Regions from separate parts of the Micromonospora sp. NBC_00898 genome, predicted to be linked through region 1. Evidence: riboswitches for the same ligand, from Rfam matches in the RefSeq annotation. Region 1 holds a riboswitch; each other region holds the start of a gene.

The links. Region 1 has a riboswitch for cyclic di-AMP ahead of OG799_RS17175 (C39 family peptidase). Riboswitches for the same ligand answer to the same signal wherever they lie in the genome.
Region 2: it holds a riboswitch for cyclic di-AMP, as region 1 does, so the genes downstream of both, OG799_RS28540 (NlpC/P60 family protein) here and OG799_RS17175 (C39 family peptidase) in region 1, are expected to answer to the same signal.
Region 3: it holds a riboswitch for cyclic di-AMP, as region 1 does, so the genes downstream of both, OG799_RS01055 (coiled-coil domain-containing protein) here and OG799_RS17175 (C39 family peptidase) in region 1, are expected to answer to the same signal.
Region 4: it holds a riboswitch for cyclic di-AMP, as region 1 does, so the genes downstream of both, OG799_RS12935 (transglycosylase family protein) here and OG799_RS17175 (C39 family peptidase) in region 1, are expected to answer to the same signal.

The regions. Positions count from the first base shown of each region.
Region 1 is NZ_CP108775.1:3,525,552-3,532,508, forward strand. It holds gene OG799_RS17160 (CDP-glycerol glycerophosphotransferase family protein) at 1-34, shown strand, start outside; gene uppS (polyprenyl diphosphate synthase) at 73-855, opposite strand; gene OG799_RS17170 (alpha/beta fold hydrolase) at 900-1,652, opposite strand; gene OG799_RS17175 (C39 family peptidase) at 1,776-2,609, opposite strand; cyclic di-AMP (ydaO/yuaA leader) riboswitch at 2,818-2,959, opposite strand; gene OG799_RS17180 (hypothetical protein) at 3,247-4,038, opposite strand; gene OG799_RS17185 (hypothetical protein) at 4,193-4,810, opposite strand; gene OG799_RS17190 (hypothetical protein) at 5,090-5,299, opposite strand; partial or broken gene OG799_RS17195 (acyltransferase family protein) at 5,447-5,863, opposite strand; gene OG799_RS17200 (IS607 family transposase) at 5,949-6,518, shown strand; gene OG799_RS17205 (RNA-guided endonuclease InsQ/TnpB family protein) at 6,515-6,957, shown strand, end outside.
Region 2 is NZ_CP108775.1:5,866,107-5,872,923, reverse strand. It holds gene OG799_RS28550 (NlpC/P60 family protein) at 1-634, shown strand, start outside; gene OG799_RS28545 (N-acetylmuramoyl-L-alanine amidase) at 697-2,727, opposite strand; cyclic di-AMP (ydaO/yuaA leader) riboswitch at 2,959-3,094, shown strand; gene OG799_RS28540 (NlpC/P60 family protein) at 3,108-4,142, shown strand; gene dcd (dCTP deaminase) at 4,185-4,763, opposite strand; gene OG799_RS28530 (pyridoxamine 5'-phosphate oxidase family protein) at 4,842-5,402, shown strand; gene OG799_RS28525 (zinc metalloprotease) at 5,471-6,454, opposite strand; tRNA gene OG799_RS28520 (tRNA-Gly) at 6,708-6,781, shown strand.
Region 3 is NZ_CP108775.1:213,297-220,253, forward strand. It holds gene OG799_RS01040 (5'/3'-nucleotidase SurE) at 1-89, opposite strand, end outside; gene OG799_RS01045 (SRPBCC family protein) at 291-788, shown strand; gene OG799_RS01050 (hypothetical protein) at 865-1,374, opposite strand; gene OG799_RS01055 (coiled-coil domain-containing protein) at 1,489-2,550, opposite strand; cyclic di-AMP (ydaO/yuaA leader) riboswitch at 2,554-2,685, opposite strand; gene OG799_RS01060 (cation diffusion facilitator family transporter) at 2,829-3,743, opposite strand; gene OG799_RS01065 (HelD family protein) at 3,849-5,966, opposite strand; gene OG799_RS01070 (alpha/beta fold hydrolase) at 6,084-6,957, opposite strand, start outside.
Region 4 is NZ_CP108775.1:2,650,635-2,657,591, reverse strand. It holds gene htpG (molecular chaperone HtpG) at 1-139, shown strand, start outside; gene OG799_RS12945 (SDR family oxidoreductase) at 188-886, opposite strand; gene OG799_RS12940 (LLM class flavin-dependent oxidoreductase) at 1,018-2,586, opposite strand; cyclic di-AMP (ydaO/yuaA leader) riboswitch at 3,154-3,327, shown strand; gene OG799_RS12935 (transglycosylase family protein) at 3,324-3,995, shown strand; gene OG799_RS12930 (DUF4253 domain-containing protein) at 4,269-5,009, shown strand; gene OG799_RS12925 (DUF899 family protein) at 4,948-5,385, shown strand; gene OG799_RS12920 (M4 family metallopeptidase) at 5,440-6,957, opposite strand, start outside.

The DNA of each region.
Region 1 (6,957 bases):
CCAGGACGGGTCGCCCCTCTCCTCCACACCCTGACCACTCCGGGCACGGTCCGACGGCGCCCGTCGGGGTGGTCACGCGCCGAATCGCCGACGGCGAGCGGAGTAGGAGCGCAGGGCGCGGAGGAAGTCGATCTTCCGAAAGCCCGGCCAGTACACGTCGCAGAAGTACAGCTCGGAGTAGGCGGCCTGCCAGAGCAGGAAGCCGGACATCCGGCGTTCGCCACTCGTGCGGATGACCAGATCGGGATCGGGCTGGCCGCCGGTGTACAGACGCGCCGCGACGTGGTCGGCGGTGAGGCGCTGCGCCACGTCGTCGAGGGTGGCGCCCGCTCTCGCCTCGTCCTCCAGCAGGGCGCGAACCGCACTGACGATCTCCTCGCGGCCGTCGTAGCCGAGGGCGACGGTGAGGTGGAAGTCGGTGGCCCGCTCACGGGTGGCGTCCTCGGCGAGCTTCAGGGCGTGGCGGGTCGAGTCGGGCAGCACGTCCGCGCGGCCGGCCAGGTGGAGCTGCCACGGGTTGGCCGGACGCAGCAGTGGCTCCGCCACGACGTCCTCGATCATCCGCATCAGGTTCGCCACCTCGTCGGAGGCTCGTTTGCGCATGTTGTCGACGGAGGCGACGAACAGGCTGACGTGGTGGATGCCCAGCTCGGCACACCAGCCCAGCACCTCGTGGATGTGCTCCGCGCCGTACCGGTGGCCGAGCCCGGCGTCGTCGAAGCCCATCTGCCTGGCCCACCGGCGGTTTCCGTCCATCACCATCGCGACGTGGCGCGGCAGCGACGTGTGGGCCAACTCGGCGCGCAGACGGCGGGCGTAGAGCCGGTAGACCGCGCGGCGGACGGGCTGCATCATGATCAGATCAAACCACCTCGGCGAGCCCCCTACCGGCCCGCGGGTCAGTGGTACGGGTCGAGCAGGGCGAGGACGGCCTCCGGGTCCTCGACGTGGGCGTTGTGCCCCAGGCCGGGCAGGGTCGCCACCGGGACGCCGAGCTCCTTGAGCTGGGCAGCGGTCACCATCGGGTCCTGCTCACCGCGGGCCAGCAGCACCGGCACGTCGGTCGCCGCGAGCAGGGCCGCCAACCGCGGCTCCCCCACCCCGAACGCGGCCGGGTCCATCGCCAGCCGCCAGCGGCCGTCCTCCCGGCGCAGCCCGGCGTCGACGACCGGGTGGTCCGGGGCGAAGAGGCCGGCGAGGCCGGCGACGCGCAGGTAACGGCGGGCGGCCTCGTCCCGGCTGGCGAACCAGGTGACCGGCCGCTCGGCCAACTCCCGGGCCTTGCCCAGCTCGGCCGGGGACCAGACCGCCTTGATGCCCAGCCCGACCACGGCGTCCACGGGCAGGCCGAGCTGCCGCGCGGCCAGCGCCAACGCCACCACCCCGCCGAGCGAGTGCCCGAGCACCACCAGCCGGTCCCGTGGCCCCAGCCGGTCGGCGACCGGCCCCAGACCCGCCACCACCCGCCGAGCCAGCGCCGCGAAGGTGTACGCCGGCAGCGGCGGCGACCAACCGTGCCCGGCCAGGTCGGGGGCGAGCCACCGCCCCGCCCACCGGCGCTCCAGCAGCGGCGCCCAGGGCAGCCACACCTCGCCGGTGGTGCCCAAGCCGTGCAGCAGCAACAGCTGGCGGGTACCCGTCTGTTCGCCCATACGGCGCAGTGTGCCACCGGTCGAACAGCAGGCGCGAGAGCCGGCGGCGGGCCGGACCGTCGCATACGACGTCGGGCACCGGCTCTCGGAGGAGCCGGTGCCCGACGGGTGACGCGGAGTGGATCAGGCGGAGTAGCCGCGGGTGGACATCCAGTTCGCCAGGTCGATCGTGGTGATCCAGTACGACGGCAGCGCCGGGTTCGCCGAGTCGGCGATCCGCACGGTCCGGCCGTCGTTCTTGTAGCCCACCACGGCGATGTAGTGGCCGCCCGGGAAGGAGTGCCAGCCGCCGTCGGTGTCGGTGGCGTCGCCCGCGATGTTGGCGACGACGCCCCGCCCGTCGGTGATCGCCTTCACCACGTCGGCCTGGAGCTGGTCCATCTGGGCCGGGGTGGCCGCACCGGGGATCATGTGGGTCCGGTACGGGTTGCCCTTGACCATCTGGTTGAGCCCGCGGGTGGTGTCCTCGGCGGAGTTGGTGCCGTTCTCGGTGGCGCCGAGCGGGGCGACCATCGCGTCCTGGGTGGTCTCGACGCCGCTCGCGCTGAGCGCGTTGCGGACCGCGGCCGGGCCGCAGTTCCAGTATGCGGTCTGCGCCTCGTAGGTGTAGTCGAGGACCTTGGTCGACGGCGGCTTCGGCGCCGCCTTGCGGGTCAGGTCCGGGTCCGGCTTGGCCGAGGTGGCCTTCGCCGACGGCGACGCGCTCGGCGAGGTCGACGGGGACGCGGGGACCCGAGCCTCGCTCCGGGTGGCGACGTCACCCAGCCGGGGGGCCAGCTCGGCGACCACGGCGGTCTTCTCCTGGCGGACGGGCGCGTCGTCGCCGTTGGCGAGCAGGGCGCCGGTGCCGGAGGCCAGCACGAGCGCGGCGGCGGAGCCGGCGACGATCTGGTACGGGCGCTCGGTGGCGAGGCGCCGCAGCTGCCGCTTGAGGGTGTGCTTCACGTGATCCTCCACGGGGGCGGGGGCGGCACCCACCGGCCCCGGCGCGCGGGGAAACTCACGCGCGACAGGTCACGGGCAGGGTGAACCGCGGGAAAGGGGGGCGCCCGGTCAACCGGGCGGCAGGGCGGATACCGGAATCAGCGCGCCGGTCAGGCGGGCGACGGCACCGCGGCGCCGTGGAGGCGGGGGGACGAACGAGGGCTGGGATGCACGAGGATGGAACTCCTTCCGACACCGCCTACCGGGTTAGCTGACGGATTCGGGCGGGAAGATCGCCCTACCGCGGGCCGTGGCTCGCGGATTCACCCCGGACGTGCACTGGGTCCCCGGTTCGTGAGATCACGATTGAGCGGGTCGGCGCGGCGTCGCCTCTTGCGATCGAAAACCGCACCGGACGCGCCGACACTACCGGTGGGTACGCGGGACGCCAACCCATCTCACCTGCTTAAACATCGGCCACCATTACGCTGACCGGAACAGCCCGTCACTGATGTCACTCAATGGGACGAGCAGTTATGACGGAACCGTCGGGCGACAAGCGGACATCGGGTGGCGAGCCACCGGAAATTGCGGGGGTCGATCGCCCCAACTGGCCACGATGACCGTTTCCGGATTGGCGTGACCAGGCTCACCGAATTCTGGTCACAATTCAGCCAACCCGCGCCGGCCGCAAGCGCGCCGGGCGGGCCGGAGCGGCGCCGGCCACCACCGGGGCGAGGGTCTCCGTCACCGCCTCCGCGCGGCGTACCGGGACCGTGCCGGGGCGCAGCGCCGCCGCGGCGGCGTACGCCTCCGCGGCCAGCGCCCGGGCCGCCTCGGCGGCCAGCTCCGCGTCCCGCCACGCCCGCTGCTCCCGCTCGGCCGCCGTGCGGTAGCCGGCCAGCCGGCCGACGCGTACCACCCGGGCGAGGACGATCTCCTGCTCCGCCGGGTGCCGGCGCGGATCCCATCCGTTCCGGTGCGCGAGGACGTCAGCGAGCTGCCGCGCCGACAGCTCACCGTGCCAGTGCGCCGCCATCGCGGCGTGGTGCAGCCACCGCTCCCGGACGGCGTACTCCGCCGGCGTCCGCGGGGTACGCGGCGCGGGCAGCACGGCGGCGCCGGCGAACCGACGGGCGGCGCTCTCCGCCTCGTCGTACGCCCGCCAGGCCCGGTCGACCTCGTCGTGGGCCCGCAGCCATTGCTCCCGCCGTCGGCGGGCGGTCTGCGCGGCCCCGGCGGCGGCCACCGCCACCTCGTCGGCGTACCGGCACAGATCGGCGAGGCGGGCCGCCTCCTCGGCGGCCGGGTCGGGGACCGGCTCGGCATCCGACGGGGCGTCCCGCTCCGGGCGGGCGACCAGCACGGCGAGCACGGCCAGGGCGAGCAGGAGCAGGGCCGACCAGATGGCGGCGGCCTGCGGAACCTCGATCAGGAACTGGTACAGCACGGTCTGCTGCATGGTCGGCACCTCACGGGAACGATGTGGCGGAGGAGAGGGCCGCACGCCCCGACGCGGCGAGGCACGACCGGAAGGGTCGCCATCGGGCCGCCGTCGGGTGGGGTGCGGGGGTGAGGTTCGGTGGAGAGCGGCCGCGGGCGTGGCCCGCGGGCGGTCAGCGGGCCGGCGGTGCCCGGGAGCCGACGGCCGCCGCGACGGTCCCCGCCACGACCGGGTCTCGGGAGATCGCGACGACCACGTTCCGCGGAGCTGCCAGCGGGGCGCCGATGCCGACCGGCGGTGCCTGGCCGACTCCGGTCGCCAGGTCGCCGCCGGACGCCCGCGCGGCGCGACCCCGGTCGGCGGTGGTCGCCCCGCCCGGTACGCGGCCCGCATCGAAGACCGCCGGCCCGCTCGGGCCCCGGCCCGAGCCGCTGACGGCCGGCCCGGTCGAGACCCGGCCCGCGGGCAGGACGGCCGAGCGGGTCATGACCCGGGCCGGGTCGAGTGCGGCTGGGCCGATCAGGGCGAGGGCGGCGTCCGCGGGCCGGTCACCGGGCTCCGGAACGGCGTGGGGCGCGACGCGGAGAGCCGGCGGAATCAGGGACCAGGAGGATTCCGGGGCGGCGGGGGTCACCCCGGCGACCGGGGCCGCCTGGGCGGCGGCGGCCGCACCAACGGGCAGGGTGACGGTGCCGAGCGAACAGGCGACCGCGACGGCCAGACCGGCCAACATCCGGGCCGTCCAGCGCGCCACCCACCACAAGGGACAGGCGAGCGCCACCGGAAGCACGGTCCCACGCTACCGCCGACGGCATCGCGCCGCATCGCCGCCGGGCGTGTCGCCGGCCGGATCGCGGCACCGACCATGCCGGACAGGCGCGGAGTCCGCCCCGCCAGCTGGACTCGCCACGCCTGCATATCCCCGACCCGGCGGTGTCCGGACCCACCGGACACCACCCCGTCGGCGACCTGGCGAGGATCACGACCCGGGCCGGACCGGACACCGCCACCTCGGCGACCGGGCGACGAGCGTGGACCGGGCGCCGGTGGCGGGCGGCGGTGCCTCCGCTCAGGCCGGGTGGCGCCGCCCGGCGTACTCGATGGATCGGCGCCGTGGGGCGGCGTCGCCGTCGGGTCCGGACGGTCGCTGCGCCGGGATGGCCGGTGGGGTCTGCACGCGGGCCCGGCGAGGCGGTCCCAGCCGGCGCATCATCGGCGTCTCGACGTACCGGTGCAGGGCGCCGGCGAGGACCAGGTTCACCAGCAGGAAGCCGAGCACGGCGAGCGGGCCCCACCAGCCCGGCAGCCCGACCCCGTGTGGCCGGTCAGCCGGAGCACGGTGACCATCACGAAGACGTGCACCAGGTAGAAGGCGCAGTGGATCCGGGCGGAGCTCTGGGCCGGCCTGCTCGCAGTCGCGTACCTGCTAGTCATCACGGCCGCGGCCGACGCGGACGTGCGCGGCCGGTCCACCCCGTAGCGGTCCCGGCCGATGGTGGCTCGGTGAGGTCTCCTTCGCGGTCACGGCCCAGGTGGCCACGAAGAGCAGGCTGGCGGCGGTCAGGCCCGGCCCCCGCCAGCGGCCCCGGCGCATCAGCTCGGCTGCGGCCATGCCCATCCAGAACTCCAGGGACCGCACCACGGGGAAGATCTGGGTGAACCACCAGCGGCTCTCCTCGGGCAGCAGGCGCTGCCCCGGCCAGAGCGCGACGATCAGCAGCGGCGCGGCGACCACCACCGCCCACAGGGTGGCGGGGCGCAGCCGGCGCAGCACCGGCAGCACGAACGGCAGGCAGAGGTGGAAGAAGAGCTCGCAGGAGAGCGACCAGCTGACCGTGTTGACGCTGTAGAAGCAGCCGGGGGGTGGGGTGCCGAGCTGTTCGGCGTGTCATCGGTGATTGTCTGGCTTCCTCAGCGATGATCAGTGTGTGAAGTTGTCCGAGTGGGCGCGCAGGAACGGCGTGCACTACCAAACCGCCTGGTCGTGGGCGAAGAACGGGCAGATGCCGGTCCCGGTCGTCAAGACCGACACTGGCCGGTACCTCGTCCTCGAACCCGCGCCCCAGGTGGCTGGGCGGACCGTGGTGTACTGCCGGGTGTCCTCAGCCGACCAGGAAGCCGACCTGGAACGCCAAGCCGGGCGGGTCGTTACCGCCGCGACCGGGCGGGGATTGACGGTGGCCGAGGTGGTCACTGAGATCGGTTCCGGGCTCGACGGCAACCGGCCGAGGCTGGCGAAACTACTGCGCGACCCGCACGTGACGATGATCGTGGTCGAGCACCGGGATCGGCTGGCCCGGTTCGGTGTCGAGCAGCTGACGTGCGCGCTTGCCGCGACGGGCCGCGGCATCGTCGTTATCGACGACGCCGAGGTGGCGGATGATCTGGTGCGGGACATGGTGGAGGTGCTCACCTCGTTCTGCGCGCGCCTGTACGGGCGCCGTTCGGCTACCCGGAAGGCGAAAGCGGCGATGGCCGCGGTGGAGGCGACCGCGTGAGCCGCGTCAAGCAAGGCTTCCGCATCGAGCTGGCCCCGACCGCGCAGCAGCGTGCTCGGCTGGCCCAGCACGCGGGGCTGTCGCGGGTGGCGGAGAACTTCTGCCTCGCGCTGGTCAAGGCCGCCCTCGACCAGCGCACGGCCGAACGTTCCTACGGGGTGCCGCACGAGCATCTGACGCCGGTGCCGTGGTCGGCTCCCGCGCTGGAGAGGGCATGGCGGGCCGCCCACCCCACCCGGTACCCGTGGTTCACCGAGGCTGGGCTGTCGTCGCGGGTGCCGAAGGAAGCGTGCCGTGTCCGTGCGGCTGGGTTGAAGAACTGGGCTGACTCCCGCAAGGGTGCCCGGCGGGGACGTCGGGTCGGCTTCCCGGCGTGGCGTAAACGCAAGCACGGGTCGCGGTTGCGGTACGACGCCGACCGGGCACGACCCACCGGACC
Region 2 (6,817 bases), 2.3 Mb from region 1:
TCTGCTGGTCGACGCCAAGCCCGGGACGCTCGCCGAGCAGCTCACCATCCTCGACCGGCTGGCCGCCGAGCAGCGCAAGCAGGTCGCCGGGGTGCTCGCCATCCGCGACAAGTACAACCGCGAGAAGCAGAAGCTGGACGCGCTGATCGCCACACAGGTCAAGCAGCGCGACGAGATGGCGGCGAAGAAGAAGCAGATCGACGCCGAGATCAAGCGGCTCACCGCCTCGCTGCCGAAGACCACGGTGAAGGTGGCGGGCTGTCCGACCATCAACGGCGTGGTCAGCAGCGCCGCGCAGACCGCCATCCGGGTCGCCTGCCAGCAGGTCGGTGACCCGTACGTCTGGGGCGCCACCGGGCCGAACTCGTTCGACTGCTCCGGCCTGACCCAGTACGCCTACAAGGCGGCGGGCATCTCCCTGACCCACTTCACCGGCGCCCAGTGGAACGAGGGCAGGGCCGTCTCCCGCACCGACGCCCGCCCCGGTGACCTGGTGTTCTTCTACAGCGACCTGCACCATGTGGGCCTCTACCTCGGCAACGGCCTGATGGTGCACGCGCCCCGGACCGGCAAGCCGGTCCAGGTGACGCAGGTGAACTACATGCCGGTGGCCGGCTACCGCCGGGTCACCTGATCCGATCCGACGACGAAGGCCCCCGGTCAGCTGACCGGGGGCCTTCGTCGTGCCGCCGGGGACTACTCTGGTGAACCCACCGCCGCCGGCAGGATGAGCACGTCGTCCAGGTTGGCGAACATCACCCGGTGACCGAACTGCATCTGCACGTACTGGTTCTCGCCCCGGACCACGGTCCGGTCGCCGGGGGCGGAGCCGTCGAAGGAGACCGCCCGGTAGTACTCGCCCGGGAGGACGCCGCCGAGTGCGTACCGCTGGCCCGCCGCGAAGGTGTACTGCAACGGCGAGATGGTCTGGTACGGGATGGTGGCCGGGTAGGCCGCCCGCTCCGGGTAGGCCCGGCCGTACACCGGGATGGTGGCCTTGCCCGGCTTGGGCGTCACCACGAAGCCCTGCGCCCACTTGGCCGTGGGGGCCGACGCCGGGTTGAGGAACCAGGCCTTCTGGCCGAGGTACCAGATCGCGGTCCAGTCACCCTGGACCTCGGCGAGGGCGTACGTCTGGCCGGCCGAGGCGCGGGCGCCGTGGTCGGAGATGTACATGGTGTCCGGCGTGCCGTTCGGCCGCAGGCCGCGATCGTTGACCAGCGGGGCGGACTCGCTCGGGGCGGTGTGCAGGATGACCGAGGAGGAGCCGCGCAGCGGGCACGGCACCGCCGGCGGCGTGGGCTTCGGCACGCCGGGCGGCTGCTGGTTGCAGCCGAGGAACGCCGGGCGGTTGGTGGCGTAGTCCGGGTCGATGGTGACCAGGCCGGTGTGCGGCGTGCCGGTCGACTGGAACGGCGCCTTCATCAGGTCGAAGTAGTGCGACCAGTCCCAGTACGGGCCCGGGTCCCAGTGCATCCCGGCCACGTTCCCGGGGAGGATGCCCGGCACGTTGTCGTGGCCCAGGATGTGCTGCCGGTCCAGCGGGATCTGGAAGCGCAGGGCCAGGTGGCGGACCAGCTTGGCCGAGGTCCGGTACATCGCCTCGGTGTACCAGGTGCCGTGCCCGGCGAAGCCCTCGTGCTCGATGCCGATGGACTTGGCGTTGACGTACCAGTTGCCGGCGTGCCAACCGACGTCCTTGGCCTTGATGTGCTGGGCGACGTAGCCGTCCACCGAGCGCAGCGTGTAGTGCCAGCCCAGGTAGGTCTTGTCCTGCACGAGCTTCACGCTCGGGCCGAAGTAACCCTCGGTGTCGTGGATGACGATGTACTCGATCTTCTGCTGGGCGGGCCGCTCGCCGAGGTCGTGGTTGCCGTAGTCGCCGGAGTTCGGGCCGTACTTCTCGTACGGCGCGGGGATCCACTCACAGGCCAGGCGGACCGGGCACTCCAGCCCGTCCGGCCGTTCGGCGCGGCGCAGTCCGAGCTTGTGCAGCCCGGACTCGTCCGGCGTCACCGCGGTGGCGGCGAGGGTGACCCGCTGGCCGTCGTCGGTGGTCCGGCTGGCGCCCTGGCCGATCTGGTCGTACACCTCGTCGGCGAAGGCCGCCGCGGCGTCCTCGGTGTCCGCGCCGGAGTAGCGGGCCACCGCGCCGTACCAGGCCGCCGGGTCGCTGCCGGCGCCGACCGGCGCGGCCAGTTCTTTCTGGTACGACGCCAGCAGCGCCGCCCCGCCGCGGATGTTGGCCGCTGCGTCGGTGCGCAGCGTCTCCTCGGCCGCCCCGGTGAGCGCGGCGGCGGCGTCGAGGGTCTGCAGGGAGGCCTGCGGCAGGAGGTCCCCCGGGGTGGCCGCCGCTGCGGTGTCGACGACCAGGGGCCGGGACTCGTCGCCCCGGGGGTCCTCGTTCTCGTCGACGTGTGCGCTGGACGGCGTGGCGGCGACCTGTTCGGCGTCGGTCAGGTGCATCGGCCCATAGCCGCCGCTGGTGCTGGGCTGGCCGGGGTGGGTGTCCCAGCGGGATTCCAGGTACGACACGCCGAGCAGGACGCTCTCCGGCACGCCGTACTCGGCTGCTGCGGCGGCGTACTGCTGTTGGCGGTCGGTGGGTCCGGTCGGCCCGGCGTCGGGTTCGGCGGCGACGGGTCCGGTGGTGAGGAGAACGGTGGCCGCCGCCACGGCGGCGGCGAGCAGAGCTCGTCTGGTTGGGGGCACTGGCGAACGGAGCATGGAACCTCCAGATCGGGCGGAAGTCACTGCGTGCTCACCCTCGCCCCACGCATGGCGCTGGGTCAATACCTTTCCCCGTGATGATGTTGAGTGAAGGAAACCTTCACCGCGCCGATCGCCGGGAACTTCGGTACGGAGTGTCACGGCGTCGTGGGTTGCGGATCGATAACGGAGATCTCTACTCTGGTCAATCGTCGACCGATGTATGCACCGCCCAACCGGGGTGGTGACGGTCCGACACCGCCGAGTCGCCTCCGGGCGAGCCGGGGAACCAGGTACCTGGGGTGAATCCGCGACACTGCGGTAGGGCGGCTCCCTTCCCGTCCGAACCCGTCAGCTAACCCGGTAGGCGGTCAGCGAAGAAGGAGTACGGAAGCCCGGTGGCACACCATGCCCCGCGGCGACCGTCGGTCCGGTCGGTCGACCGGACGACGGCTGCGCCGCGTCCACGCTGGTCCCGCTTCACCACCGCACTCGCCGCACTGGCCGGCACCGCCGTCATCCTGACCGGCGGCGCCACGGCGGCGCACGCCGACCCGTCGGTCGCCGAGATCGAGCGCCAGATCGACCAGGACTGGAACAAGCTCGAACCGATCATCGAGCAGCACAACGCCACCCGTCAGGACCTCGCCGTCAAGCGGAAGCAGGCCGACGCGCTGGCCAAGCAGATCGCCCCGCTGCAGCTCCAGGTCGACCTCGCCATGGGTCAGGTCAGCGGCCTCGCCGCCGACGCGTACAAGGGCGAGCAGCTGTCGACGGTGAACGCGCTGCTGGGCAGTCGCTCCCCGGCCGACGTGGTCAACAACCTCGAACTGCTCGACCGCTTCGCCCACCGTCAGCAGCAGCAGGTGAGTTCCGTCGTCGAGCTTCGCGACCAGCTGGCCGCCAAGAAGAAGCCGCTGGACGAGATGGTCGCCCAGCTGGCCCGCACCGAGGCCCAGCTCGCGGCGAAGAAGAAGCTGATCAACGCCGAGATCGCCAAGCTGGACAAGCTCCGGCTCAAGGTCTACGGCAACGGTGGCGGCGGCCCGCTGCGGCCCGCGCCCTGCCCGTCCGGCTATCCGGGCGGCCCGGCCGGCATCGCGGTCAAATTCGCCTGCGCCCAGATCGGCAAGATCTACGTCTGGGGCGCCGCCGGCCCGGACCACTACGACTGCTCCGGCCTGACCATGGCCGCCTGGGCCAAGGCCGGCGTGTCGCTCCCGCACAACGCCCGCCAGCAGCACGACGTCACCCGCCGGGTGAGCCGGAGCGAGCTGCGCCCTGGCGACCTGGTCTTCTACTACAGCGACCTGCACCACGTCGCGATGTACGTCGGCGGTGGCTGGGTGGTGCACGCCTCCCAGTCCGGCAAGCCGATCACGATGAAACGCGTCGACGACGGCCAGATCAACAGCTACGGCCGACCGGGCTGATCCGCCGGAAGGGGCTCCCGCGCCATGGGGGCCCCTTCGCCGTCAGCGGGTCGGCCAGGTGCGCCAGTTCTGCCAGGACCGGCTCGGCGTCGGACCGCGCTGCCCCTGGTAGCGGGAGCCGTAGACCGCCGAGCCGTACGGGTGCTCGGCGGGCGAGGAGAGCCGGAAGATGCAGAGCTGACCGATCTTCATCCCCGGCCAGAGAGTGATCGGCAGGTTCGCCACGTTGGAGAGCTCCAGCGTGACGTGGCCGGAGAAGCCCGGGTCGATGAAGCCGGCGGTGGAGTGGGTGAGCAGCCCGAGCCGACCCAGTGAGCTCTTCCCTTCGAGGCGGCCGGCGAGCTGGTCGCCCAGTGAGATCACCTCGAGCGTCGACGCGAGCACGAACTCGCCCGGGTGCAGCACGAACGGCTCGCCCTCGGGCACCTCGACCATCGAGGTCAGGTCGTCCTGCTGGACCGCCGGGTCGATGTGCGTGTAGAGGTGGTTGTTGAAGACCCGGAATAGCTTGTCCAGGCGTACGTCGATGCTGGACGGTTGCACCAGCGTGGGCTCGAACGGCTCCAGCGCGAGCGTGCCCACCTTGATCTCGGAGACCAGGTCGCGGTCGGAGAGCAGCATCCGAACACCATAGCGACCGGTACGGGTGACCTGCGTGTCGGACTGCGCGTTCGTACGTGTGTTCGATAGAATGTCGGCATGGCTTCCTGGTCCGAATTCGCCGCCGACGAGCCCCGCCTCGCCGACGAGATCCGCCTTCTCATGCAGCAGTACGGGCCGGGCTTTGGCTATCTCGCCACGGTCCGCGCCGACGGCGGCCCCCGCGTCCACCCGGTCTCGCCGGTCATCACCGACGAGGGGCTCTTCTGCTTCGTCCTCGACTCGCCCAAGCGCCGCGACCTCGAACGCGACGGCCGCTACGCGCTGCACTCGTTCCCGCCCGAGGAACGCGACGACGAGGCGTACGTGGCCGGCCGCGCCCGGCCGGTCACCGACCAGGCCCGGGTGGCCCGGGTCGCCGAGATCGGCCGGGCCGCGCCGCAGGTCGACTGGCGGCTGTTCGAGTTCACCGTCGACGTGGCCATGCTGACCCGGCGCGACCAGGGCGGCGCGGCCGATCCGGTCGACGGTTCCGCGGCGCCGGCGGTGCAGGTCTGGTTCGATCCGCGGGCGGGCGCGCCCGCGCGCCGGGTCGGCGCCACCGCAACGGAGGGCCGGCGCGGCCGGCACGGGTTCGACACCCGCCGTCCGGCCGCCTGAGGCAGCGGAAACGCCGGTGCCGGCCCCGTCCGAGGACGGAGCCGGCACCGAGTCGCCGTACGGCTGCGTTACGCCGCGCGGTAGGCGTTCCACGCGGTCAGCATGCGGCTCGCCTGACCAGGGGTGAACTGGTACATGCACGAGTCGTAGGTGTAGTCCATGAAGTTTGTGATCGGGTCCAGGCCGGCCGTGGTGCAGGTGTCCCGCCCGGTCGGGCACTGGAACGCCGGCGACGACTCCGCCGGGGTGTCGGAGACGCTGTCACCCGAGCCGGAGCAGCCACCCTGGAAGGTGTGGTAGAGGTTCAGCCAGTGGCCGACCTCGTGGGTGCCGGTGTCGCCCTGGTTGTAGTTGGTGGCGGTGCCACCCGGCAGCGACTCGTTCAGTGCGACGACGCCGTCCATGCTGTCCAGCTTGCGCTTCGGGAAGGTCGCCCAACCCAGCAGGTTGTCGCTGAGCTCGCCCAGGTAGAGGTTGAGCGTGCTCTTGCCGCCCTCCCGCAGCGAGGACTTCATCTGCCGCTCGGCCGTGGAGCCCTGGACAATCGGGTACCAGGCGGCGTTGGTCACGTGGTGGACCTTCTGCAGCTGGAAGCTGAACGCGGTCGGTGCGCCGCCGGTCGCACCGGCGTAGGCCTTGTTGAGTACGTCGATCTGGGCGGTGACCAGCGAGTCCGGGATGTTGCCGCCGGCCCGGGTGGTGTCGCGCTGGATGACGTGCACGACCACCGGGATGGAGACGGTGGCCAGCGTGGTGACGCCGGCGCCGGCGCGGAAGTTGGCCCGCTCGCGCAGCGCGGCGGCGAGGTCGGCCTCGCGGTCGCGGACCTGCTTGGCGGTCAGCGTGTTCGGGTCCAGCTTGGCCGAGCCGCCCTTCTTGATCCGGGCGTCCGAGTGGACGTCGGTCGGTTCGGCGCAGGACGCGCCGGGGGCGGCCGAGAAGGCCGAAGCAGCGGGAACGACGCCCACGGCAGCGGTGCTGAGCAGCAACGCGAGGGTCGTCGACGCGACGCCGGCGGTACGCCGGGTCAGCAGGTTGGGACGAAGTCCCATGGGCCCACCTCTTTCTGGCGGCACGACAGGGGGTATGTCGCGCCGTGGCTGAGAACGTGTGGGTGACGTTACAACCCATCGACGGATTTGAGAACGGGTATATATTGCCGCGAGGAAACTTTTCCCTGCCTGGCCGTACGGCGGTGTTTTCAAGATTGTTTCGGGGTCGTTTCGGCGGCGGCGAGGGGTCGGTGGCGCGCCGGGGGTACCTGGATGCACGGGGGCGGTGACCTCAGGTACAGTGGTGCCGCCTGCGGGTGTAGTTCAATGGCAGAACATCAGCTTCCCAAGCTGACAGTGCGGGTTCGATTCCCGTCACCCGCTCCACGTGCGAGGCCCAGGTCAGGACATGTTTCCCGACCT
Region 3 (6,957 bases), 3.3 Mb from region 1:
CCCTCCCGCTCCACCGCCGTCCGGGCCAGCCAGCCGATGCCGGGTGCGGCCATCCCGTCGTCGTTGGTGACCAGCACCCGCAGCGTCATCGTTCGGCCGCCCGCCGGCCAGGTCCACCACCACCCGGCTGCCGTTGGCGCCCAGGTCGGCGGCGAACCGCCGGTACAGGTCGGCCGGTCATCCGCCGTACCCGTCCATGCGCGCCGCCTCCTCGAATCCGGAGGCCCGGATTCCCCGCGCGCCCCGCGTCATGCGGAGCGTTGCCAGCCCGCTCCAGGTACGGGACGATCGTGCGGACCGCCGACGGCGAGGGGGACGGTGTGCTCAGCCGCGAGACGTTCAGCTACACCGTGCAGGCGCGCTGTACGCGGGCCGAGGCGGTCGCGCTTCTCGGCGACCTGAGCCGCCAGGGTGAGCTGCACCCGCTGATCGTCGGCGTGCGCCGGCTGCCGCCCCACCCGGGCGCCCTGGCCAGCTACGCGATCACCGACCGGCTGGCGGTCGGGCCGCTGCGCTTCCCGGTCACCTACCAGGCCGACGTGCTGATCGCGAGCGAGGACGAGGTGGTGACCGTAGCCCGGCAGCGCCCCGCCACCACCGTCCGCAACCACACCCGGCTGCGGGACGAGCCGGGCGGCGTGACGCGGATCGACGTCGAGATCACCCTCTCCGCGCCGGCGCCCCTGTTCGGGTACGCCTTCCGGCAGGCCCGGGCGGCCCACCTCGGGCTGGCCAGCCGGCTCGGTGCGGCGCTGGACCGCGGCCCGGACGCCCCCGCCGAGAGCTGACCGCCGGCACGGCCGGCCGCGTCCGCCCGGGCTGACCCGTTGGCTGCAGCCCGGGTCGCGGTCCGACGGCGGTCGGTCAGGACCGGGGCGCGGCGGCCGCCGGGCGGCGGCGGGCCGGGGTGGCGGGGCGCAGCCGGCCCCACGGCTTGTAGGTGGAGAGCACGGTGGCGATCAGCAGCAGCGTGCTGGAGACCGCTGGGGCGACGACCAGGTCCACCCGGTGGTGGGTGGAGGCGGCGGCGCCCAGCGCGCCGAGCTCCCGGATCCGGGGCGTCAGCAGCAGCAGGACCAGGCCGAGCATCACGGTGGTGAGCGCGAACTTGACCAGCACCCACCGCCAGCGCAGCAGCCCCCACGGGGTGAGCAGCGAACTCACCACCCCGACCAGCCAGACCACGACGCTCAGCGGCGCGAAGAGGTAGGTGACGACCAGCCCCGCGGTGGGGTAGACCACCGCGGGGTCGGCGCCGCGCAGCCCGGCGACGCCCAGGGTGAGCAGCACCAGGTCCGCGCCGAGCCAACCCAGCGCGGTGACCAGGTGCAGGGTCAGCAGGGCCTTGCGGCTGGCGGGGGCGAGTCGACTCATGCCGACCATGCTGGTCCGGCGGCCCGGCCGCGTCGTGGGGCCGGCGGCGACATCCGGCGTACGTCGGCGGACGTAGCCGGGGTGGCCCGTGCGGCGACGGGCCACCCCGCTCGCTCAGTAGACCGACAGGTGCACGTGGTTGGTGTGGTCGCTGGACGGGTCGCCGTTGCCCCCGCTGTACGCCTTCCAGCCGCTGCTGGGCAGCCAGATCTGCTTGAACCAGATCACGTAGAGCACGGCCAGCGCGTCGGCGTTGCGGATGAAGTAGGCGGACAGGTTGTTGCCGTACGTCCGGTCGCCGCCGGTGGCGACCCCGCCGAAGCCGTCGGACTGCGCGGCGAAGTCGCACGCCCGGCCCTTGGGGTGCTCACCCGACCCGCTGGGCCGGTGGCAGGAGACGTACCGGGTGAACCCGGCCGCCTTGGCCTGGTTGAGCGCGTGCAGGGTGCGCGGGGTGATGCAGCCGTCGGCCGGGGTGGGGTCGTCGACGCTGCACGACTCGGGCGGCCAGGAGCCGTCGGAGTTGCGCGGTGCCGGGGTGGCGTTCGCGGTGGACGTGCCGCGGGCCGAGCCGCCGCTGCTCGCGCGGTCGTTCGCCACCTCCAGCGCGCGCTCGGCCTGCTGCTTGCGCTTGGCCATCACCGCGACCTGCTTGCGCTGTTCCTGGATCTCGGCGTCCAGCGCGGTCCGGGTGGTCGTCGCCCGGTCCCGGGTGTCGATCAGGTCGCGCAGCGCCCGGTCCTCGTGGGCGGCGACCTGGCCCAGCGCGGCGGCGCGGTCCAGGAAGCCTTCCGGGCTGTCGCTGTTGAGCAGCGCCCCAGCGGTGCCGAGCCGTCCGGTCCGGTACGCCACGCCGGCGATCTCGCCGACCTTGGTGTCGCGGACGCTCAGCTCGGCGTTGATCGTGGTGAGCTGGTCGGTGAGCTGCTTCTGCCGGCCGACCGAGCGGGCCAGCGCGGCCTTCGCGTCCAGCCAGCCCTTGCTGGCCGCGTCGAGTTGGGCGCGCAGCGCCGGGGTGCCGCCCTCGTCGTCGCCGGGAGCGGCGGCGAGCAGGCCGGCCCGGGGCGCCGCCGAGGCGGGGCCGACCGGCACGGCGGCGACGCCAAGCGCGAGCGTCGCGACGAGCAGGGCCGCCAACCGGGCGGCCGTCCGTCGTACAGGTGCCACTGCTGGCATTCACTTTCCTTCCGTCAGCCGCCGACCGGGTTAGCTGACGGGTTCGGGACGGAAGATCCCTACCGCTGGCGCGGATGCACCCCACGAACATGGTTCCCCGGTTCGCCGCGGGCGGCGATTAGGCGGCGGCCACCGCAGGCGCCGGAGGGCGCCGCCCGGCGGAGGCCGGGGCCGAGCCTACCGGTGGTGCTCCGGCTCGGCCCGGTGAGCGAAGGCCGCAGCCGGGAGCAAAACCGGCATTAGCGCACAATACCCACTTTGATTTAAGTTTGTCCTAACTACCACTCGACCGCACCACAAGCCCCGGATGACGCTCCGGGCTCGATCTGCAACGTGGCGTGGTCGATCCGGAAGTCCTCGTGCAGGGCCGCCCGCGCGGCCGCCAGCACGGTGCCCACCTCGGCGTCCGGCGCCATGGTCAGGTGTGCCGAGGCCACCTCCATGCCGGAGGTCAGCGTCCAGACGTGCAGGTCGTGCACCTCGGCGACGCCGGGCACCGCGGCCAGCCGGTCGTGCACCGCGGTCACCTGGAGGTGCTCCGGGGCGGCCTGCACGAGGATGCGCACCGCGGCCCGCCCCAGCCGCCAGGTGCGGGGCAGGATGAACAGCCCGATCGCGACCGCGACCAGGGGGTCCGCCCACCACCAGTCGGTGAGCGCGATGACCAGCGCGGCGCCGATCACCCCGAGCGAGCCGAGCAGGTCGCCGAGCACCTCCAGGTACGCGCCGCGCAGGTTGATGCTCTCCTGCGCCCCGGTACGCAGCAGGGCGAACGCGGCGATGTTGGCCAGCAGGCCGAGCACCGCCACCGCGAGCATGGGACCGGCGAGGACCTCCGGCGGCTCGCCGAACCGGCGTACCGCCTCGACCAGCACGTAGACCGCGACCGCGCCGAGCAGCACCGCGTTGGCCAGGGCGGCCAGCACCTCCAGCCGGTAGAGCCCGAAGGTGCGCTGCGGGTCGGTGTCGGCGTGCCGGGTGGCGGTGATTGCCGCGAGGGCCATGCCGATGCCCAGCACGTCGGTGAACATGTGCCCGGCGTCCGAGAGCAGGGCCAGCGAGCCGGTCGTGAAGGCGGCGACCGCCTCGACCAGCATCAGGGCGGTGAGCAGCCCGAACGCGGCCCAGAGCCGGCCCCGGTGGCGGTACGCGGCGTTGGTCACCGCCCCGCTGTGGTCATGACCTGCGCCCACGCCCACACCCTTTCGCCCTCGCCCCGGCCGGGCCCAATCTATGTTCACATCGCTATGTATGCAACTGAGCGGCCGGCATCCGCCCCCTCGCGGTCGAAGCCCCGCTCAGCCCAGCGGGTCGACGGTGGTGAGCCGCTGCGTCGCCCGGGACAGCGCCACGTACAGGGTCCGTACGCCGGAACCCGGATCCGCCCGGATCTCGCTCGGCGCGACCAGCACGACCCCGTCGTACTCCATGCCCTTGGCCTGCAGGCTCGTCACCACCTGGAGCCGGGAGCCGCCCAGGTCGCCGAGCCAGCCGGCCACCTCGTCCCGGCGCGGCACCGGCGTGATCACCCCGACCGTCCCCTCCACCTCGGCCAGCAGGGTCCCGGCCGCCGCCACGGCGGCCGTCGCCAGTTCGGCGGCCGGCACGGTCCGCTCGACCGGCTCGACCCCGGTGGAGCGCACCGCGGTGGGCAGCGGCAGGTCCGGGTAGAGCCGGCGGATCTCAGCCGCCGCTACCGCGAAGATCTCCGCCGAGTTGCGGTAGTTGGTGGTCAGCGTGAACTGGTGCCGGCGGCGGCGCCCCAGCGCCTGGTCGCGGGCCCGGGTCAGCTCCTCCGGATCGCCGGTCCAGGCGGTCTGCGCCGGATCGCCCACCACCGTCCAGGAGGCCAACCGGCCGCGCCGGCCGATCATGCGCCACTGCATCGGCGAGACGTCCTGCGCCTCGTCGACCACCACGTGCGCGTACTCCCGGTAGTCCTCCGGCCGCTCCCGGGCCGCGGCCCGGGCGGCCCGCTGCCGGTCGGCGAAGGTGGTCAGCTCGCGGACCCCGCCGGCGAGCTGGAACGGGTCACGCTTCGCCTTCGCCGGCCGCATCGGCTTGCCGAGCAGCGCGTCCAGTTCGTCGAGCAGCGCGATGTCCGCGATGGTCAGCCCCGCGGTGTCCAGGCTCCGGTACGCCTCCGTCAGCAGCCGGATCTCGCTGCCGGCGAGGATGCCGCCGGCGTACCGGCGCAGCCGCTCCGGCCGGGCCAGCCAGCCGAGCACGTGCCGGGGGTGCAGCCGGGGCCACCAGGCCTTCAGGAACTCCCGGAACTCCGGCCGGTCGATGATCTCGTCCTCGAAGGCGCGCTGCTCCGGCAGCCGGCCGACCCGCAGCTGGCGAGCCTGGGCGTACAGCGTCGCCAGGACCCCGTCGAAGCCGGCCCGGCGCACCTCGTTGCGGCGCGCCCCCCGGGGCAGCGCCCGGTCCCGGATGCCGTCCAGCTCCCGGCGCTCCAGCCGGAGCAGCTCGCCCCGGTAGAGCAGCCGCAGCTCGGCCGGCGCGTCCGGCACGGTGTCCCGGACCGCCCGCTCCAGCACCCGGCGCATCCGCAGCGACCCCTTGACCGCCGCCACCTCCGGCGGGTCCGTCCGGGTCGCCGACATGCCCGGGAAGAGCGAGCCGAGCGAGTGCAGGGTGGCCGTCTCCTCGCCGAGCGAGGGCAGCACCGAGGCGATGTACTCCACGAAGACACTCGACGGACCGACGACCAGGATGCCGCCGCCGGCGTACCGGCTGCGGTCGGAGTAGAGCAGGTACGCCGCCCGGTGCAGCGCCACCGCCGTCTTGCCGGTGCCCGGGCCGCCGGAGACGATCGTGACGCCCGAGCCGGGGGAGCGGATCGCCTCGTCCTGCTCCCGCTGGATGGTCGCGACGATGTCCCGCATGCCGCGCCCGGTGGCCCGCGACAGGGTGGCCAGCAGCGCCCCGTCGCCCACCACCGCCATGTCCGCCGGCGCCGACTCCGGGTCCAGCAGGTCGTCCTCGATCCGGGTCACCTTCTCGGCCGAGGACTGGATGGTGCGCCGCCGCACCACGCCCATCGGCTCCGCCGGCGTCGCCTGGTAGAAGGCCGCCGCGGCCGGCGCCCGCCAGTCCACCACCAGGGTTTCGGCGTGCTCGCCGCGCACCCCGAGCCGCCCGACGTGCAGCACCTGCCGGGTACGCAGGTCGAGCCGGCCGAAGACCAGCCCCTCGTGCTCGGCGTCCAGCGCGTGCCGGCGCCGCGCGGCGTGGAAGACCATCGCGTCCCGTTCGACCAGCGCCCCGAAGTTGCCCACCCGGGCCAGCCGGTAGCCCTCCCGCTCGGCGTCGGCGGCCGACCGGCGCAGCTCCGCCAGCCGGGCGTACACCTGGTCGAGATGTCGCTGTTCGGCGGCCATCTCCCGTTCCAGGGTGGTCTGGTCGGTCAACGCGGCAACTCCTGTGGTCCGGGCGGCGGGCACGGTGGCTGAATGAGGGTACGGGCCGGCGTCGCAGCCCGCGCCGGGGCCATGCCGGTCCGGGAGGCCGCCCGCCCGGGTTGCCCGTTATCCGGCTGTTCCCACCCCGGCCACCGGGCCGTCGCCGGCCCGGGTCGCGCCCGGCGCGGGCCGGTCCAGCACCCGCCGGAGCACCGCGACGAGGGCCGCGTTCACCTCGTCCGGCCGCTCCATCATCAGCATGTGCCCGGCGCCGGGGCAGACGGTCAGGTCGGTGGTCGGCAGCGCGGCGGCGATCGACGCCGCGCAGGGCGGCGGGGTGAGCCGGTCCCGGTCGCCGACCAGCGCGGCGGCCGGCAGGTGGCCCAGCGCGGCCAGGGTGTCCAGCCGGTGCTGGGCGCCGATCGAGGCACGGAACCCGCCGATCGAGCGCAGCGAGGCGTGCGCCACCGCCGAGGTGACCAGCCGGATGTCCGCCGGGTCGCAGCGGTCGCCGAAGAGCATCCAGCGGATGCTGGGGCGCAGCGCGCGCAGCAGCGCCCGGGGCGGCCGCCAGGACCCGCAGCGGGCCAGCACCCCGGCGCCGGTGGTCTCGGCGAGCCGGATCAACCGGGCGATCCGGGGCGACAAGCCGTAGACGGTGTGCGTGTGCCCCTCGGCGGTGGTCGAGACGAAGACCAGACCGGCGGTACGGGCGGCGAAGTGGCCGGGGTGACGGTGGGCGTACTCCATCACGGTCATCCCGCCCATCGAGTGCCCGACCAGGACCACCTTCCCCACGGGGGCGACCTCGTCCACCACCGCGGCCAGGTCGTCGCCGAGCTGGGCCAGGGTGGCCGTGCGCAGCGCCATGCAGCTCGACCGGCCGTGCCCCCGGGCGTCGTAGGTGACGACCCGCACCCGGTCGCCGAACCGCTCCCGGATCTCGGCGAGCTGTCGGTGCCAGCTGCGGCCGTCCAGCGTCCAGCCGTGCAGCAGGATC
Region 4 (6,957 bases), 870 kb from region 1:
GCAGGGCGCCGACCCCGAGGCCCTGACCGAGACCGCGGAGCTGCTGTACGGGATGGCGCTGCTCGCCGAGGGTGGGGAGCTGGCCGACCCGTCCCGGTTCACCCGGATCCTCGCCGACCGGCTCGCCCGTACGCTGTAGCGCCGGCCGGGCCGCCCGGCGTCCCACCGGACGCCGGGTGGCCCGGCTTCAGGGCAGCTGCGGGTAGAGGGCGGCCACGCCCCCGGCCAGGCCGGCCTGGACCTGCCGGGAGGTGTCGTCGGTGACGATCTCGTACCGGTCGGCCTCGATCCCGTCGACGGCGATCCGGGCGATCTCGGCGGGGTCGGACTTCGGCGCGGTCACCCCGGCGGTCATGTCGGTGTCCATGTAGCCGACGTGCAGGCCGGCCACCCGGACGCCCCGGTCGGCGAGCTGCGTGCGCAGCGCGTTCGTCATCGACCACTCGGCGGACTTGGCCGCGCTGTACGCCCCGGTCTGCGGGAAACTCACCCAGGACAGGGCGGACAGGATGTTCAGGATGGTCCCGCCGCCGTTCGCCGCGATCGTCGGCGCGAACGCGCGCACCACCGACAGCGTGCCGAAGTAGTGGGTCTCCATCTCCAGCCGGATCGTCGCCAGGTCGGCGTCGAGCAGGTCCGCCCCGGTGCTGATGCCGGCGTTGTTGACCAGCAGCGTCACGTCGCCGGCCAGCCGTGCCGCCGCGGCCACCGAGGCGGGATCGGTGATGTCCAGCCGGACCGGGGTGACGCCCGGCAGGTCGACGCTGTCGGGATTGCGGGCGCCCGCGTAGACGGTGGCGCCGCGGGCCACCAGTTCGGCGGCGAGGTGGCGGCCGAAGCCGCGGTTGGCCCCGGTGACCAGGGCGGTACGTCCAGCGATCTTCATGTCCTGCTCCTGCGTGTGGTGAGGGGTGTCGGCCGGTCACGCGCGCCGCACCGCAGACGCTACCCCTCTGACTTCGGGAAACAAAAGTCAGCTAGGTCACGCGGGTCCTCGGGAATGCCTCGGCCGGTGCCTCACACCTGCCCGGCGTAGAAGCCGTACCGGGCCAGGGGCTCGACGATGACCCGCTCCTCGTACGACAGGTGCGACAGCAGCGTGTCGGTGAGCAGGTCCACCGCCTCCCGCACCGCGCTGAAGTCACCCGGCTCCCGGATCAGCTCGACCAGCGCCCGGTCCACCCCCTCGACCACCCCGTGGATCGCCACGTGCTCCTCCTCGAGGCGGTCCAGCACCGGGCCCAGCCCGGCGTCGACGCGCCGCAGGTGCGGGAAGATCGAATTGTCCTCCAGCCCGTGATGCTGGCTCACCACCGTGCAGTACGCCGCGCAGTACGCCCCCAGCGTCCAGTTGTTCTGCCGCATGGTCATTTCGTTGAGCGCCGCGCGGGCGTCGTCCGCCGACACCGCGCCCCGCCGGACCTGCTGGAGCAGATCCCGCAGCTGCCCCAGCTCCTGCCGTAGGTGGTCGTGCACGTCGACCAGGTGCGCGCCGACGGCCTGGGCGTGCGGGGTGTAGACGTGCCCGGCCGGCGCGGCCGGCGCCACCGGGCGGGTGGTCTCGTCCCAGAGGCGGCGCCCGCTCAGCCGTACCCCCGGATCCGGGGTGGCGGTGACGGCGAGGGCGGTCGCGCCGCCGGCCTCGACCACCTCGCGCTGTTCCTCGAGGGCCCGGGCCCGGCTGCCGGGCTCGGCGCGTTCGGCGGCGACCAACTCCCGCACCGCGGGCGCCACCTCCTGCGCGAAGAGCTGGATCGCGGTGGGGTCGTCGGCGCCGAGGATGAACCCGGACGTGCCGTGGTCGAGGGCGAGCCCGGTCAGCTCCTCGACCCACTGTTCCGGTGGCCCGTCCAGGAAGTCGGACCGGGACCGGCCGAACCGGCCGGAGACGTTGAGCAGCCGCCGCACCGACCGCGGCTCCCGCCCGGCCGCCTCGGCGCCCTCGTCGACGAGCGCGTTCAGCTCGGCCAGTTCCCCGGGCCCCTTGGCCAGGTACGCCAGTGACGGCAGCCAACCGTCCGCCACCCGACCGACCAGCCGGAGCATCCGCGGCTTGTACGCGCCGACCCAGATGCCCACGTCGTGTGCCGGGGCGGGCCCGCGCTTCGCGCCGACCACCCGGTAGTGCTCGCCCTCGACCCGCACCATGCCGCGCCGGTCCGCCGCCCACACCTCGCGGATCACCCGGACCGCCTCGTCCAGCGCGTCCACCGCCTGGCTGGGCGTGAGCCGGCGGCCGCCGGCGGCCTCGATCGCCTCCCAGAACGCGCCGGCGCCGAGGCCCAGCTCCACCCGGCCGCCGCTGAGCAGGTCCAGACTGGCCACGCTGCGGGCCAGCACCACCGGCTGGCGCAGCGGCAGGTTGAGCACGTTACCGGCGAGGCGGATCCGGCTGGTCGCCGCCGCCAGGTACGACATCAGCGTCCAGGTGTCCAGGTGGCCCGGCTGGTAGGGATGGTCCTGGAAGGTGACGAGGTCCAGCCCGACCTGCTCGCAGAGCTTGGCGAGAGCCACCACCTGCTCGGGTTGGCCGGCGGTGGGGGTGAGGAAGCCGCCGAAGATCAACTCGTGCCCGTAGTCGGTCATGTTCCCGCCGCCACCTCGCCCGCTCCGCCGTCCGTCGCCGCCGGGGAGCGCCCGGTGCGTCGTGCCGGCGGCCCCCGCCACCGTAGCCCGGACCGGATCCCCGGGGCTCAGCGGTCCCGAGGAATCGACCGGACCGTTCACTGCTCACGCTGGACCATCTCCTGGCAGGGCTCCTCCGGCAACATCACCCCGGGCACCACTATCCTGCAGGGCATCCGGGCCGCGGCGGGTCCGACCACGACAGTCACCTACAACCAGCGCGGCACCGGCATCGACCGCACCTACCGGGCCGCGATCGCGGTGGTGGGCGAGACTCCGTACGCGGAGGGCCCATCAACGCGGGTGACGGGCAGGTGCCGCTGTTTGCACAGGGTTACGGCCTGACGTACTGACCGCCACTGAGGAGGCCGCCGGGCAACCATCCGGCGGCCTCCCTATTGCACGCTCGGGAGTGTCGCAACTCGAAATTCCGCGCCTTCGCCCGGCCGGGTGAAGAACTTCACAAGAAGTGGGCGATCACCCGAAACCGTTCCTAACGTCGTATCCGTTCGCGATCGCGGACACCACGGGCCGGCAACGCCTAATCCCGCCGCCGGCCAGGTGGTACCTGGACCTCAGGCGGGAGCGGGGGACCCACACGTTCCTCGGTGCTCGACACCTCGGGGTGAAGCCGCCGACCGGCGGCCGGGCTCCTCGGCCCGAACCCGACAGCTCACCTCGTCGGCGTGGAGGAAACCATGGCAACTGAATACACCGCACGCCACCGCCGGACCGGCCCGCGTCGGATCGCCGCCGGGGCGCTCGTCGTCGGCGCGGCCACCGGCGCCGCCGCGATCCTCGGCCCGGCCGAACCGGCCAGCGCGGCCAGCGTCAACTGGGACGCCATCGCCCAGTGCGAGTCCGGCGGCAACTGGCACATCAACACCGGCAACGGCTACTACGGCGGCCTGCAGTTCTCCAAGGGCACCTGGAACGGCTACGGCGGCCAGAAGTACGCCAGCCGGGCCGACCTGGCCAGCCGCGGCGAGCAGATCGCCATCGCCGAGAAGGTCCTCGACGGGCAGGGCATCGGCGCCTGGCCGGTCTGCGGCAAGGAGGGCGGCTCGACCAAGCACTACTCGTCCAAGTCGGACTCCGGGTCGGCGAAGAAGTCCCGCTCGGACTCCGGGTCGAAGTCGACGGCCGGCTCCTCGCGCGGCGACCAGCCGGCGACCCGCAGCCACCGGCGTACCGCGCCGGCCTCGGGCGGCTCCGGCAGCTACGTGGTGAAGCCGGGCGACACGCTGTCGGTGATCGCCGACGTGCAGGACCTGGCCGGCGGCTGGCACGCGCTGTACGAGCGCAACAAGCGCGTGGTCGGCGACGACCCGGGCCTGATCTTCCCGGGTCAGCAGCTTCGCCTGCGCTGACGTACCTCCGGTCGCGGCCCGTCCCCGGCAGGCCGCGACCGCACCACGCGACGAGCGCCCGGCCGGCATCCCGGCCGGGCGTTCCGCGTCTTCCCGCAGTGGATGCCGCTGCGGGAGCCTGCGGAGGTCGATGACGACCTGGCTGTGTTCGCCCAGGCTCAGCCGCGCCTGCACCAGGTCCTCGAGGACCGCGAGTCGCTGCTGCTCCAGGCCGACCCGGCCCCGCGCGGCTTGCGGTACGGTCGACCGATGATCTCCTGATGGGGGCGGACGGTGGACGACGTCTCGGGCGGGTTGGCCGCGTTGGGAATCAACGTGCCCGAGCTGGCGCCGCTGCCGCTGGCCGACGGCGTACGGGTGCTGGGTTTCCCGGCCGAAGGCGACGACGCGCTGGCCTGGTGGCGGCGGCTGCGCGCGGTGCACGAGCGCACCGGCTGGCGGCCGGTGCTGATCCCGTCGGTGGACGAGGCGTACGCCTCGCACGGCCTGGTGGAGCCCGACCCGGCGGCGCGAGTCGCCCGCTCCGCCGGCCTGGACGCCGTCGCGCTGCTGAACCCGCAGGGCACGTTCGAGTCGCAGCCGGACGGAACACGCGCCGACATGCTCGACCGGTGGCCCGACGAGCCGCTGCGGCTCGACGAGTTCAGCCTGCCCTACGAGCCGGACGGGCGACCGGCGTCGGTGCTGGTGGCCCTGGTCGAGGCGGCGCGCGGATGGCAGGTGCTGACGCTGCTGGACTATGGATACTGGAACGACTGCCCGGAGCCGGCGGTGCACGGTGCGGTGCTGCGGTACTGGGGTGAGCGCTGGGGTGCCGAGCTGGTGAGCCTGACCCGGTCGGGTCTGGAGTTGGCGATGACCCGTCCTCCCCGCACCAGGCCGGACGCACTCGCGTTCGCCTGTGAGTACCCGGTCTACTGCCTGGACGGGATGAGCGTGTACGACGCCGACGATGTTCCGGACCTGGCCGGCTGCGTCATCGACGCCGAGGTCGTCCGGTTCTGGTGGGACTGACCGGTCGGCCGGCCGGCTGGCCGGGACTGAGCGACATGGCGGAGCGGATCGTCCTCGCGCTGTGGTGAGCTGGGCGACGGTGTCCAACATGCCGCTCGCGCAGATCGAGGCGTACAAGGAGCGCAAGGGGTGGACGCTGCCGTTCGTCTCCTCGCACGGCACGTCGTTCTCGGACGACTGCGGGGCGGGTCGGGGATTCATGCTGAGCGTGTTCCTGCGGGGCGGCGAGGACGTCTACCGCACCTACTACACCCAGGCGCGGGGGGTGGACCGGCTGCTGTTCATCAACAGCTTCCTCGACCTCACCCCGTACGGCCGGCAGGAGGACTGGGAGGACTCGCCGCCCGGCTGGCCGCAGCGCCCCACCTACGGCTGACATGGCGCAGCGGCCGGCCGTCGGGAGGACGACGACCGGCCGCTGCGTCTTCGATCAGCTCAGGTTGAGCGCGGTGTCGTCGACGACGAAGGAGGTCTGCAGGGAGCTGTCCTCCACGCCGCTGAACGAGATGGTGGCGGTGGTGCCGGCCAGCGACGAGACGTCGAAGGACCGCAGGACGTAGCCTGCGGCGGCGTTGACGTTGGAGTACGTCGCCAGGGTGGTGCTGCCGGCCTTGACGGTCAGCTTGTCGTACACCGTGCTGCCCGACTCGGCCGTGTCGATGTGCAGGTAGAAGGAGAGCGTCGCGCGGCATCCGGCCGGGATGCTCACCGACTGCGACAGGGTGTCGGTGTGGGTCGAGCCGTACCCGTCGAGCCACGCCTTGTACGAACCGCCGTGCGCGGGCTGGCTGGACGAGTTGGTGATGACGCCCGAGGTGGCGCTCCAGCTCACCGCGCCGGACTCGAAGCCGGGGTTGGCCAGCTTCTGGCCGGAGCAGCTGCCGGTGGGCGGCGGGGTGGTGGTGCCGCTGCAGGTCGGGTCGCCGGACTGGGCCGGCACGCTGACCGCGTCCCAGGCGGCCTTGACCGTGTTGAACTCGGTGCAGCCGGTGCTGCCGTAGAGGTTCTTCGCCGCCTGCAGCGTCCAGGTGCGGTACTTCAGGTACGACGAGGACGACGTCTTCAGCAGCATCGCGTTGTACATGATCTTGATGGCCTTCTGGATGCCCAGGCCGGTCACGGCGCTGCCGTTGCAGGTCGAGCTGGTCGGCTGGCCGTTGGTCGGGTTGCTGCCCATGGCCAGCAGGTAGAACCAGTGGTTGCCCGGGCCGGCCGCGGCGTGCACCTCGGTGCTCGGGATGCTGCTGGAGTAGCAGTTCGGGTCACCCAGCGCCGACGGGTTGTACATGTTGCGGATCGGGCCGCTGCCGACCAGGTTGATCTTCTCACCGACCAGGAAGTCGGGGGCGTCGTAGGTGGACGGCTCGTTGGCGAACCACTCGGTCGCGGCGCCGAAGGTGTCGGCGACGAACTCCTGGGTCCCGCTGCCGGAGATGCCACCCGGGGTGTGGTCGTCGATGCCGTGGCCGATCTCGTGGGCGACCACGTCCATCGAACCGATCCACTGGCCGGAGGTGTTCTTGCCGATCTGGACCTGGGTGCCGTCGTAGTAGGCGTTCTGGTCGTTCAGGCCCACCCGGATCGGCCAGGCGCCGCCGGCGCCGTCGGCGCCGTTGCGGCCCAGCCACTGGGAGAGCATTTTGTGCTCGGTCTGCGCGCCGAACAGCGCGTCGACGCAGCCGGTCTCCTTGTTGGTGGCCGTGCCGTTGCCCCAGACGTCGTCCGAGCCGGAGAACGTCGTGTTGGTCGCGGCGTCCTGGCAGCTCTGGTTGGTGACGCCCGGGTCCTTCATCGAGTACGTGCTGCCCGACAGTGTGGTGTTGAGGGTCAGCGGGCTCGGCCCGTTCCACGCGCCGGTGCCGCTGCCGCGCACGACATGCTCCTGCTTGCGCAGCACCTTGCCGGTGAGGGCGTCGACGTCCACGGTGAGCCGGCTCGGGCCGTCCGC